One region of the Arthrobacter sp. 754 genome, then DNA from elsewhere that is predicted to be linked to it. Evidence: predicted binding sites of a transcription regulator. Region 1 holds the regulator's gene; each other region holds the start of a gene.
The links. The regulator HrcA, encoded in region 1, represses chaperone genes, less so after heat shock. The targets are predictions, from matches to a motif close to TTNGCACTCGNNNNNNNCGAGTGCNAA.

Region 1 (3,205 bases):
TACAGGTTACCGAACCGGTCCCGCAACTTGGCGAACACGCCGCCGCTGACGGCCAGCTTGCCCTCGGTGAACTGTTCTCCGCGGAGCTTCGCCAGCTGACGGAGGAGGTCCTCCTGCGCGGCATCCAGCTTTGCCGGTGTCTCCACCTGGAGGTGGACCATGAGATCGCCGCGGCCGTACCCGCGCAGGTGGGTTACCCCCAGGCCGCGGAGCGTGATGATTTCGCCGGACTGCGTTCCTGCCTTCACGTCGATCTCCTGAAGCCCGTCAAAGGTCTCCAGTGAAAGCTCAGTGCCCAGGGCGGCGGCGGTCATCGGGATATTCAGCGTGGCGTGGAGGTCGTCGCCGTCACGGGCGTAGGTGGCATCGTTGTTGACGCGGATTTCGACGTACAGGTCTCCGGCCGGCCCGCCGGCGGGGCCTGCCTCGCCCTGGCCCGAGAGCTGGATGCGGGTACCCGTGGCCACACCGGCCGGCACCTTGATGGTGAGTGACCGGCGGCTGCGGATGCGGCCCTGGCCGTTGCACTCGTTGCAGGGGTCCTTGATGACCGTTCCGAAGCCTTCGCAGCTGCCACACGGAGCCGCCGTCATGACCTGGCCGAGGATGGAGCGGACGGCGCGCTGGACCTGGCCGCTGCCGCCGCAGATGTCGCAGCGGACGGGGTGGCTGCCCTCGCGGCAGCAGGATCCGTTGCAGGTGGGGCATGTGACAGCTGTATCGACTTCAAGCTTCTTGTTCACGCCGAACACGGCGTCGCGGAGTTCGATCCGGACGCTGATGAGCGCATCCTGGCCGCGGCGCACGCGGGATGCCGGACCGGCCTGGCCGCCGGCCCCGAAGAAGGTGTCGAAGATGTCCTGGAACGCGAAGCCCTGGCCGGCGTAGCTGCCGCCGCCGAAGCCGTTGTCGGTGCCGTTCTCGTTGCCGGTGGTGTCATAGACCCGGCGCTTCTGGGGATCCGAAAGCACCTCGTAGGCGTGTGTCACGGCCTTGAAGCGGTCCGACGCATCGTCCCCGGGATTGACGTCCGGGTGAAGTGTGCGGGCCAGCTTGCGGTAGGCCTTCTTGATCTCTTCTCCGGTGGCTTCCGGCGAGACCCCGAGGACGTCGTAGTGGCTGCTCAAAGTTCGTATCTCTTCCTTGTTGTACGCCAGGCAGCCGGGCTGCCTGCACTGCTCTTGGTGCCTGGACCGGTGCTGCTACGGGCCCAGAATTCGTGAAAGGTAACGGGCTACTGCCCTGACGGCGGCCATGGTGGTGGGGTAGTCCATCCGGGTGGGGCCCAGAATACCGATCTTGGCGGTACTGTCGGGCCCGTAGCCCGTGGCGACCACGGATGCTTCGGCCAGGCCGTCGTAGGGGTTCTCGCGGCCGATGCTGACGGTCACGCCGCGCGGATCCTGCGCCATTTCGCTCAGGAGCCTGAGCATCACCACCTGCTCCTCCAAAGCCTCGAGGACGGGGCCGATACTCAACGGGAAATCCACATTGGACCTGGCGAGGTTGGCAGTTCCTGCCATGACCATACGGTCTTCCCTGCTGCTGTGGGCGAGTGTTTCCAACCCCTGCGCCAGTGCCTGCGCAGCTGCCCGCTGGCCGGGGCCTACCGACGAAACCACTGCCGGCAGGGACTGCGTCAGGAGGCTCAGCGGCGTGCCCGACAGCGACCCGAGGAAGTGGGTCCGCAAACCGGCGATGGCGTCCTCGCCCAGGTCCTGGCCGACGTCGGTCACCCGCTGCTCCACTTTGCCGGTGTTGGCAATCAGGACAACCAGGACCCGTCGCGGCGCGAGGAGGACGAACTCGATGTGGCGGATGGTGGCACGGCTGAGGTGCGGGTACTGCACAACGGCCACCTGGTTGGTCAACTGCGACAGCAGCCTGACCGTCCGCTCCAGCACGTCATCCAGGTCATCTGAGCCTTCCAGCAGCGACTGGATGGCGCGGCGCTCCGCGGCGGAAAGCGGTTTGACCGCCGAAATCTGGTCCACGAACAGCCGGTAGCCCTTGTCGGTGGGTATCCGGCCCGCGCTGGTGTGCGGCGCTGTGATCAGGCCCTCGTCTTCGAGCGCCGCCATGTCATTGCGGATCGTGGCGCTGGAGACGCCCAGGTGATGGCGTTCCACCAGGGCTTTGGACCCCACGGGCTCACGGGAGTGCACATAGTCCTCCACGATGGCACGCAGTACTTCAAGTTTGCGCGGCTCGCTCACACTCCACCTCCATCTACGGGTCACGGCCTGTCCGGCCGGGCCGCGGGCGTCCCCTGGTCCTGACGGACGGGGCGGTCAGGACGGACCGGCCAGCGTTAGCACTCGACATGCCTAAGTGCTAACAGTCTAATATGACTCTCCCCGTTGTTAGCATTGGTACCGCTCCGGGCGAAACTCCGGGCGGATCATCTAGCGCAAGGCGGAGTCAATCGATGGAGTACCGGAATTGGGGTCCGCAGGACATCAAAGCGCCCGTCAGGAGTGAACTCCCCGAGGTTCCCGCAGAACGGGGAATGGTCCTCGAAGACGCACAGTCGGGCTGGGTAGGGGCTGTGACCAGGGTGGAGAAGTCCGGCGGCATGCACGTGGTGGCCCTTGAAGACCGCCGCGGCAAGTCCCGGTCCTTCAAGCTCGGCTTTGGTTTCCTCCTGGAGGGGCAGCCCATCCGGCTGATGCCCCCCGCTCCCCGGCAGCCCGCCACCGCCTCCCCGGCCGCCGTCGGCCGGACAGCCTCCGGCTCAGTCCGCGTGGCCGGACAGCGTGCCCAGGTGGCAAAGGCGAGCAGGATCTGGGTGGAGGGGAAGCACGACGCCGAACTCATCGAAAAGGTCTGGGGCGATGATTTGCGCGTGGAAGGCATCGTCGTCGAACCGCTGCATGGGATCGATGACCTCGCCGGTGCGGTGGCCGCGTTCCAGCCGGGTCCCGGCAGGCGGCTGGGTGTCCTGGTGGACCACCTGGTGCCGGATTCGAAGGAGTCGCGGATCGCTGCAGGGGTCATGGCTTCACCGGGAGCGGCGGGCAACGTCCTGATCGTCGGGCATCCCTATGTTGACGTATGGCAGGCCATCAGGCCCTCCGTGCTGGGTATCGGCCAGTGGCCGGTGGTGCCCCGCGGGCAGGACTGGAAGACAGGCATCCTGGCGGCCTTCGGCTGGCCGCACTCCACCAAGGAGGATATCGGGCTCGGCTGGCAGAAGCTGCTGGGT
Region 2 (3,205 bases), on a different contig from region 1:
GGCTGCCGAAGATGACCCGAGGCGCTGGGGCGATGCCCCGGACGATGATCACGATGAGTGGTTGAAGGAAAACAAGCCGCCGCATTGGGGCTGAGCGACAGCCCTGTTGAGCGGCGGCCGGCCGGAGGGTCCGCGGCCGCACCCTAGGGCCCCACCAGCACGAAGAACAGCTTTCCCTGGGTTGAGGCGCCCGCAAGGCGGGCGGACTGCTCCGGCGATGCCGCCACAACAATCAGCCCTTCCGTCTCACCGGTACCGAGCCATTCCCCCGTTTTGCCGCCATGGCCCGATGTCCATAGGACCGGAATGGCGGAGGCCAGCACCTCAGGCGGGGATTGTTGGTCGTAACCATGGGAACCGGTCAGCACCACGTTCACCAGCTGCCCCGGGGATACCAGCTGGATCGAGGACGGGTCCGCCATCCGCAGGGGCACGGCGGCGGAGCCCGGGGGAGTGCCGGCCAGGAGGCCTGGCCCCAGCAGCTGGGAGTCGGCCAGCAGTTGGCCCTTCCGCAACGGGGCTGCCAGCTGCTTGCCGGCCGCCTCGCTGCTGTCGGCCAGGGAACCGGCGGTGATCAGCCGCTGGGGGATCGGCGTTGCCACCAGATCGGCGGCCGCCAGAGCCGTGCCTGCGGGAAGGTCCCGCGCCGCGGCGAGGACGGTCTCGGTGTCCGCGGGCGGGGGAGTGAGCTGGTGGACTGTTATTCCGGCGGCAAGGCAAAGCAGGAGAGCAATCGCAAGACGCCGGTTCCGGCTGAGCCAGGACGACAGCCGGTGGCCGCTACGGCGGCCTGTGCGGATCGATGGCAGCGGGCGCCTGGGCTGTCGACCGGGCGCGGCTGATCCGCGGCTTCGATGGAAGAGGGTAGCGGGCATGGAAACCACGCTACGCAGGCGGAACTAAGCCCAACAGGCGCAAAGGTTCCTATGTGGACAACAGGGCTGCCGGCGTCGGACGCTGCTCAGTGAAGAGCCGGCACGCAGGCCTTCAGCTCGCGGCAGCGGCGGCGGGTGCCGGTGCAGCTGCGGGCGCGGCCGGTGCGGCAGAAACGGTGCTTCCCTTGGCGTCCCGGGAATCGGTGCGGTAGAAACCGGAGCCCTTGAACACAACGCCCACGCTGTTGAACTTCTTGCGCAGGGCTCCCTGGCACTCAGGGCAGGACGTCAGGGTGCTGTCCGTGAAGGACTGGAAAATATCGAAGGCATGGCCGCAATCCTTGCAGGCGTACGCATACGTGGGCACTGGTGCTCCTCCTCTTGGACAAACGAGAGGTCCCGTGCTGCCTGGAGCGGAATCAACCGATCATTAGCAGTCGCAGGGCCTGACTGCTAATTCTAGCATCCCGGTCAGGGGCGCTTCCCGACGGCAACCACCCTGTCAGGAGCGGGCAGCCAGCGGAACAAAGCCTGACGGGGTCAGGGCAGCCGGAACCCGCCGGTCAAAGGCCTCGGCAGGGATGCTTCCGGGCGGCAGGAGTTCGGAATCGAAGACTATGGCTGCCACCGGGATCTCCAGGCCTTCAGCGGCCAGGGCGGCCAGCAGGACGTCGTAGTAGCCGCCGCCCTGGCCGATCCGGTTTCCGCTTCGGTCCACTGCCGTTGCGGGAATGAAGAGCGCGGACACGGTCGCCATGACCTCAAGGTCAAGGCGCGGCCCGGCGGGTTCCAGGACCGGGGCGAAACGGCTGCGGACAAACTCGACGGCGGGGGTCCAGTTCGCCCAACTCAGTCGTCTTCCGGGCTCGCAGACCGGGAGCAAAACGCTGTGGCCCTGCTGGTGGAGCGCCTGCAGCAATGGCAGCGTTGGCGGTTCGGGGACGACGCCCAGGTAAGCGCAGAACGTCGACGGCGTTCCCCCCGTCAGCGTTTCCGCCCACGCAGAACCGTGGACGGCGAGGGCATTGCCTGCTTCGTCACGCCGGCCCGGGTCCGCAGCGGCACGGCGCTCGCGATGGCGTGCGCGGATGGCTTCCTTGGTTTCGCTGCTGCCCTCGGACATGCCGCTCCTAATTACTGAATGAATGGCCCCTGACGCTAGATTAGTCCAGTGACTACCACTCAGCAGACAGTACGCAAGGCCGTTATTCCTGCCGCCGGACTTGGCACCAGGTTCCTGCCCGCGACGAAGGCGATGCCCAAGGAAATGCTTCCGGTGGTGGACAAGCCTGCTATCCAGTACGTCGTCGAAGAGGCCGTCAAAGTCGGCCTGAACGACATCCTGATGATCACAGGCCGCAACAAGCGCGCCCTTGAGGACCACTTCGACCGCGTTCCCTCGCTGGAGGACACCCTGTCCGCCAAGGGCGACACGGCAAAGCTCGAGTCCATCCAGGCAGCCAGCAACCTCGGCGATATCCACTACGTTCGCCAGGGCGATCCCCACGGCCTCGGCCATGCGGTACTCCGCGCCAGGCAGCACGTCGGCGAGGAACCTTTTGCAGTGCTCCTCGGTGACGACCTGATTGACGCCCGGGACGAACTTCTGAGCACGATGATCGAAGTCCAGGCCAAGACCGGTGGATCCGTGGTGGCCCTGATCGAGGTGGAGCCTTCCCAGATCAGTGCCTATGGCTGTGCCGACGTCGAGCAGATTGACGGAGAAGATTACGTCCGGATCAACAAGCTGGTAGAAAAGCCCGAGGTGGATGAGGCGCCTTCAAACCTTGCGGTCATTGGCCGCTATGTGCTGCACCCGGCCGTTTTCGATGTCTTGGAACGGACCGGCCCGGGCCGCGGCGGAGAGATCCAGCTGACCGACGCACTGCAGGAACTCGCGGCCGGCGACGGTGAAGGCCACGGCGTCTACGGTGTGGTCTTCCGTGGTCGCCGGTACGATACCGGTGACAAACTCAGCTACCTCAAGGCCTGCGTCCAGCTCGCCATTGACAGCGATGACCTCGGCCCCGGACTGCGGGAATGGCTGCCTGGCTTCACCGCCGGCCTGACTAAGTAACTGCCGTGCGTCCCGGACCCATCTGGCCGGTCAAGCTGGAGTGCGGCGACCTGGTGCTGCGTCCCATCCGGTACCGGGACAAAAAGGAATGGACGCAGGTGCGGGCGCGCAACAACGAGTGGCTGGCGCCCTGGGAGGCGTCGAACCCGATACCCGGCGGAGGCCTGCCGGATTATCGGCAGATGGTGCGGTCCCTGAAGGCACAGGCGGCCCAGGGGACTGCCCTGCCCTTCCTCATCACAGAACGTACGCC
Region 3 (3,205 bases), on a different contig from region 1:
CCCGGGCGAACGGCGTGTCCAACAGGTCCGGCGCGCAGATGTAGGCGATGTGCTCATCCAGGAGGTGGCCGCCCAGCTGAAGGGCGACGTCGGCCACCAGGCCTGCGCGGATCACCGCACCATCGGGCTCGTAGAGATACCCCTCGGGCGGACCCACCGGGGCCACCGGACCGCCGTCGAAATCCTCCGCACTGGTGAGCTCGGCGGCGCCCTGCGGCCCCAGCAGCAGTGCCGCACGGCGGATTCCCGGCCGGCGCACAGCGTTGAACCAGAGCGCCACTTCGGTGACGTCGCCGCCCACAGATACCCACTGGGCTTCGCAGTCTGCCGGCACCGATTCGTGCGGCATGCCGGGTCCCATCTTGACGCCGACGGCGCGTCCGGTCGACGCGAGTGACTCCACGAAGGAAAGCGGCGGCGAAAAAGCCTCGGGGTCCCAGATCCGTTTGGTGCCCGATGTGGAGGTGGTCCGGCGTGCGGGATCCAGCCAGACGCCGTCGACCCCTTCAAGGGAAACAGCGGTGGCGTCCGAATGAACCACCGTGGCGTTAGGGAAGGGGATCAGGTTCACCGTGGCGCAGGCTGCCGTGGTTTCATCCATCTCCACGGCCGTGACCGTGATGTCCATCGATGCCAGGGCCAGGGAGTCCGCGGCGAGGCCGCAGCCGAGGTCAGCGACGTGCTTGATGCCGGCCTGCGCAAAGCGTTCCGCGTGGCGGGCGGCGACCGAGAGGCGGGTGGCCTGTTCAAGGCCGGCCTGGGTAAAGAGCATGCTCCGGGCGAACTCGCCGAATTTGAGCTCGGCCTTGGTGCGCAGCCTGGACTGGGTGAGGACTGCGGAGACCAGTTCGGGGGAGTGCCCGGCCTTCCGAAGCGCCGAATTGAGCTCAAAAGCCTTGTCCTCGCGGTACGGGCCCAGAGACGCCAGCAGTTCCCAGCCTTCGCTTGTGAGGAGTGGGGCGATCTGGTCCTGCGGTGCGTGAGCCATGGGTTCAAGCCTAGTGGAGGTGGCCCCGGAGCCCGTTCCCGCTAGGGTTGAAGGCATGACAGACAGTGCAGGCAGCCAGCCGTCCGAACCTCCCGAATCCGAGAATTCCGGCCTGGTGAAGTTTGCCCGCCCGGCCCTGATTGCCGGATCTGCTGTGGCTGTCGTGTGCATCGCGCTGCTTGTCATCATCTTCTTCCTGGACGCCTTCAACGCCACGGTCTACTCCGTTGGCGGCAAGAACATCCAGGATGAAACAGCCGAGGCGCAGGACATCCGTGCCCTTTACTCGGGGGCCCGCGTTGGAGGGAGCATCCTGCTGGTGATCTCGCTGCTCGCGGCCGTGGGCGGCGCCGTGGTGCTCTATTTGAAGCGCGGAACCACAAATGACGGGAACGACGGCGACGAAGACGTCGATTTCGACGACCTCGCAGGCCGCTGAGGCCGGACCCAGCTGTCCACCTCAGGCGTAATTCTGGCACTCGCCTTGACCGAGTGCTAACTCCTTACATAGAGTCGTCATTGGCACTCTCCCTAGGAGGGTGCTAACACATGAAGAGCTTTCAGCCAGGCTGCTGCCGGCACCGCGACGACGGTCAGCCAGCCACGGCGGAACAGTTTTCCAGTCCATAAATTTGCTGACGAAAAGGAGAGGTCCGAGTGTCGGTCTCTATTAAGCCTCTTGAGGATCGTATTGTTGTCCGCCCGCTCGAAGCCGAGCAGACCACGGCTTCCGGCCTGGTAATCCCGGACTCCGCACAGGAGAAGCCGCAGGAAGGCGAAGTTGTTGCAGTAGGCCCCGGCCGCTTCGACGACAACGGCAACCGCGTTCCCCTCGACGTTGCCATCGGCGACGTCGTTATCTACTCGAAGTACGGCGGAACCGAAGTCAAGCACAGCGGCACCGAGTACCTCGTGCTCTCCGCCCGCGACGTTCTGGCGATCGTCGTAAAGTAACTTTGGATCCCCGTGCCGCTGACCATGCATCCCGCTGGTCAGCTGCGCGGGGTTCTGTCTTGAAAGGACAAAACCATGGCAAAGCAGCTTGCGTTTAACGACGCTGCACGCCGGTCACTTGAAGCCGGCATCGACAAGCTCGCCAACACTGTCAAGGTGACGCTCGGCCCCCGCGGCCGCAACGTTGTTCTCGACAAAAAGTGGGGAGCACCCACCATCACCAACGACGGCGTCACCATTGCCCGTGAAATCGAGCTTGATGACCCGTTCGAGAACCTTGGCGCGCAGCTGGCCAAGGAAGTAGCCACCAAGACCAACGATGTTGCCGGCGACGGCACCACCACCGCCACCGTGCTCGCCCAGGCCCTGGTCAAGGAAGGCCTGCGCAACGTTGCTGCCGGCGCAGCTCCTGGCCAGATCAAGCGCGGCATCGAGGTTTCCGTTGAAGCCGTGGCCGCCCGCCTGCTCGAGAACGCACGCCCGGTTGAAGGCACCCAGGTGGCCAGCGTTGCTGCCATCTCGGCCCAGAGCGACGAAATCGGCGAGCTCCTTGCCGAGGCATTCGGCAAGGTCGGCAAGGATGGTGTGATCACCATCGAGGAGTCCTCCACCACGCAGACCGAACTGGTCCTCACCGAGGGCATGCAGTTCGACAAGGGCTACCTGTCCCCGTACTTCGTCACCGACGCAGAACGCCAGGAAGCTGTCCTCGAGGACGCCCTCATCCTGATCAACCAGGGCAAGATCTCCTCTGTCCAGGAATTCCTGCCGCTGCTGGAAAAGGCGCTGCAGAGCTCCAAGCCGCTGTTCATCATTGCTGAGGACGTCGACGGCGAGGCCCTGTCCACGCTGATCGTCAACCGCATCCGCGGCACCCTGAACGTGGTTGCCGTCAAGGCTCCGGGCTTCGGCGACCGCCGCAAGGCCATGCTGCAGGACATCGCCACCCTCACCGGTGCACAGGTTGTTTCCCCGGAACTGGGCCTGAGCCTGGACACCGTTGGCCTTGAGGTGCTGGGTACCGCCCGCCGCATCACGGTCACCAAGGACAACACCACCATCGTTGACGGCGCCGGTTCCGCAGAGGACGTCGCAGCCCGGGTTTCCCAGCTGCGCGCCGAGCTGACCCGCACCGACTCGGACTGGGACAAGGAAAAGCTCCAGGAGCGCCTGGCCAAGCTGGCCGGCGGCATCGGCGTGATCAAGGTCGGCGCAGCCACCGAGGTTGAGCTGAAGGAAAAGAAGCACCGCATCGAAGATGCA
Region 4 (3,205 bases), on a different contig from region 1:
CGACCGCCTCACTCCCCAGGCCGCCGCAGAGGCTTTCAAAAAGGAAGTCGAGGGAATGCTCGCCACGGCCCGCAAGTAACCGCGGCCGGCAGGTAACACTGGCAATCCCCGGAACAAAAACGGACACAAAAAACGCGGCCCCCTCAGCGAGGGGGCCGCGTTTCCGTGTGCGGAAGGGATTCCGGCTGATGGGGGCTAGAAGCCGCCCATGCCGCCCATCTCGTCGCCGCCACCCATGGCCGGAGCGTTCTTCTCCGGCTTGTCGGCCACGACGGCCTCGGTGGTGAGGAACAGTCCGGCAATGGAAGCCGCGTTCTGCAGGGCAGAGCGGGTCACCTTGACGGGGTCGTTGATGCCGGCGGCCAACAGGTCGACGTACTCGCCCGTTGCTGCGTTCAGGCCGTGACCTGCAGGCAGGCCGCGGACCTTGTCGACGACAACGCCCGGCTCGAGGCCGGCGTTGAACGCGATCTGCTTCAGCGGAGCATCGATGGCAACGCGGACGATGTTCGCGCCGGTTGCCTCGTCACCGGTGAGGTTCAGGTTGGCGAACGCCTTGGCGCCGGCCTGGATGAGTGCAACGCCGCCACCGGCAACGATGCCCTCTTCAACGGCAGCCTTCGCGTTGCGGACAGCGTCCTCAATGCGGTGCTTGCGTTCCTTGAGCTCAACTTCGGTTGCGGCACCGGCCTTGATGACTGCAACGCCGCCGGCCAGCTTGGCCAGGCGCTCCTGCAGCTTCTCGCGGTCGTAGTCTGAATCGGAGTTCTCGATCTCGGCACGGATCTGGGAAACGCGGCCGGCGATCTGGTCGGCGTCGCCGGCACCTTCAACGATGGTGGTCTCGTCCTTGGTGACAACAACCTTGCGGGCGCGGCCCAGGAGTTCGAGTCCGGCGGTCTCCAGCTTGAGGCCGACTTCCTCGGCGATGACCTGGCCACCGGTGAGGACTGCGATGTCGGCCAGCTGGGCCTTGCGGCGGTCGCCGAAGCCCGGAGCCTTGACGGCGACGGACTTGAAGGTGCCACGGATCTTGTTGACGATCAGGGTGGCCAGGGCCTCGCCCTCGATGTCCTCGGCAATGATCAGCAGCGGCTTGGACGACTGCATGACCTTTTCCAGGACAGCAACCAGTTCCTTGACGTTGGAGATCTTGGAGTTGACGATCAGGATGTACGGGTCCTCAAGGACCGTTTCCTGGCGCTCGGCGTCGGTGACGAAGTAAGCGGAGATGTAACCCTTGTCGAAGCGCATGCCCTCGGTGAGCTCAAGCTCCAGGCCGAAGGTGTTGGACTCCTCGACGGTGATGACGCCTTCCTTGCCCACCTTGTCCAGGGCTTCAGCGATCAGGGCGCCGATCTCATCGTCACCGGCGGAGATGGAAGCCGTAGCCGCGATCTCTTCCTTGGTTTCGATTTCCTTGGCGGAAGCCAGCAGCTCAACCGTGACGGCCTCTACAGCCTTCTCGATGCCGCGCTTGAGGGACAGCGGGTCAGCACCTGCGGCAACGTTGCGCAGGCCTTCCTTGACGAGGGCCTGTGCCAGCACGGTGGCCGTGGTGGTACCGTCGCCGGCGACGTCGTCGGTCTTCTTGGCAACTTCCTTGACCAGCTCGGCGCCGATCTTTTCGTAAGGGTCGTCCAGCTCGATCTCCTTGGCGATGGATACACCATCGTTGGTGATCGTGGGGGCGCCCCACTTCTTCTCGAGGACGACGTTGCGTCCACGCGGGCCGAGGGTAACCTTGACGGCGTCGGCGAGGATGTTCAGGCCCCGCTCAAGACCGCGGCGTGCCTCTTCATCAAATGCAATGATCTTGGCCATAACGGCAGTAGTCCTTTCGGGACAGTCGTTAAGAATGAACCTCACTGCAGTGCCCGCGACGGACGATCCTTGACCGGCGGCCTCTGTATGCCGCGGCTGGGGATCTCACTCCAGCTTGGTATTTCTTTCGCTCCACGACCTTCGCGAAGCTTCGTTTTCGGCGTTAAACCGGACGATGCTTTAGCAGTCGGTACGTAAGAGTGCTAACACAATAATTAGCACTCCATAGGTAAGAGTGCAAGCGAACATCGTGGTATTGCCCTCACGGGGCGGCCGGTTTCGCCGCGGGCGATCAGCCCGCGGCCCGCCCTGCCGCTTCACGTCCGCTGAGCGCGGCCCTGTTATCTGCGCCGTAGGTGAACACCATGAAGTTGGCCGTGGTGATGTCACCATTGGCATCGAAGGCAACCGGACCCGATTCGCCGTCGTAATTTATCGGGGCGCCGGTCTTCAGAACCCCAAGGCAGTCAGCGAAGGACAGGCACGGCGTGATAGAGCGGCCGGCGGTCTGGCCGCCTGCGGTGCCGCCGGACACGGCAATCAGGTTGGCCGCGATGGAGCGTCCGGCATCGTCTTCCGCGGCGGCGGCGGCGAGGACGGCCAGGTTTACGGCGTCGTAGGTCTCCGCGGTGAAGGAGAGGTCCTTCACCGCCGGATTGACTGCCACCAGCCGCGCCTGGAAACCCGCCGAGGGGAACACCCCGGGCACCACCGCCCGGGCGCCGTCGAGCGCCTTTGAGCCCAGCCCGGAACCGTACTGGGCGAAGGCGCCGTCGCTGAGGATGAGTTTCTTACCCGACAGCCCTGCATTGTTGAGCTCGGCGAGGGCGCCCTGGGCGTCGTCCCGGGCGATCAGCACCACGGAGTCGGGCTTGGCTGCCTGCGCCGCAGAGGCTGCTTTGCGGGCGTCGCCGGGCTTGAATTCCGCTGTGGCTACGGTGTCCAGGCCGGCGTTCTTTGCGGCAGTTGCCACCGCCGCAGCGACGTCTTTGCCGTATGCGCTGTCCTGGTGGACCACGGCCAGGCTCTTGGCACCGCCGTCCTTGGCGAGCTTCACCAGCACGGAAGCCTGGGCAACATCGGCAGCGGCAGTCCGGAAGTAGTAGCCGCCGCTCTTGTAGCCGGTCAGGCCCGCCGCGGAGTTTGCCGGAGAGATCAGCGTGACCCGCGCTTTGGCCAGGACGTCGATGGCTGCGGGTGCGTGGCTTGAGTCCGCCGGTCCGATCACCACGTCAGCCTTTGCACTCACCAGCTCCGCGGCCTGGGCCGCGGAATCAGTGCCTGCCGGCCTGGGAAGGAGCTCAACCGGCCGGCCTTTGTGGCCGCCGGCAGCGTTGATTTCCTTCACGGCCAGAGTCGCGGCGGCGAGCTGGGAATCATT

Region 2: ABIA70_RS03145 (FmdB family zinc ribbon protein) is a predicted target of HrcA. The motif match lies at 1,306-1,332, and genes of this name have one in related genera.
Region 3: groES (co-chaperone GroES) is a predicted target of HrcA. The motif match lies at 1,461-1,487, and genes of this name have one in related genera.
Region 4: groL (chaperonin GroEL) is a predicted target of HrcA. The motif match lies at 2,005-2,031, and genes of this name have one in related genera.

Annotation. Positions count from the first base shown of each region.
Region 1 covers NZ_JBEPSC010000005.1:44,439-47,643, reverse strand. The annotation lists gene dnaJ (molecular chaperone DnaJ) at 1-1,127, opposite strand, end outside; gene hrcA (heat-inducible transcriptional repressor HrcA) at 1,203-2,216, opposite strand; gene ABIA70_RS14945 (DUF3097 domain-containing protein) at 2,429-3,205, shown strand, end outside.
Region 2 covers NZ_JBEPSC010000001.1:662,378-665,582, reverse strand. The annotation lists gene ABIA70_RS03155 (AAA family ATPase) at 1-94, shown strand, start outside; gene cpaB (Flp pilus assembly protein CpaB) at 144-875, opposite strand; gene ABIA70_RS03145 (FmdB family zinc ribbon protein) at 988-1,242, opposite strand; gene ABIA70_RS03140 (5-formyltetrahydrofolate cyclo-ligase) at 1,378-1,998, opposite strand; gene galU (UTP--glucose-1-phosphate uridylyltransferase GalU) at 2,047-2,952, shown strand; gene ABIA70_RS03130 (GNAT family N-acetyltransferase) at 2,958-3,205, shown strand, end outside.
Region 3 covers NZ_JBEPSC010000001.1:687,186-690,390, reverse strand. The annotation lists gene ABIA70_RS03245 (THUMP-like domain-containing protein) at 1-988, opposite strand, end outside; gene ABIA70_RS03240 (hypothetical protein) at 1,044-1,427, shown strand; gene groES (co-chaperone GroES) at 1,646-1,942, shown strand; gene groL (chaperonin GroEL) at 2,018-3,205, shown strand, end outside.
Region 4 covers NZ_JBEPSC010000002.1:59,219-62,423, reverse strand. The annotation lists gene ABIA70_RS05840 (ABC transporter substrate-binding protein) at 1-79, shown strand, start outside; gene groL (chaperonin GroEL) at 196-1,824, opposite strand; gene ABIA70_RS05830 (ABC transporter substrate-binding protein) at 2,117-3,205, opposite strand, start outside.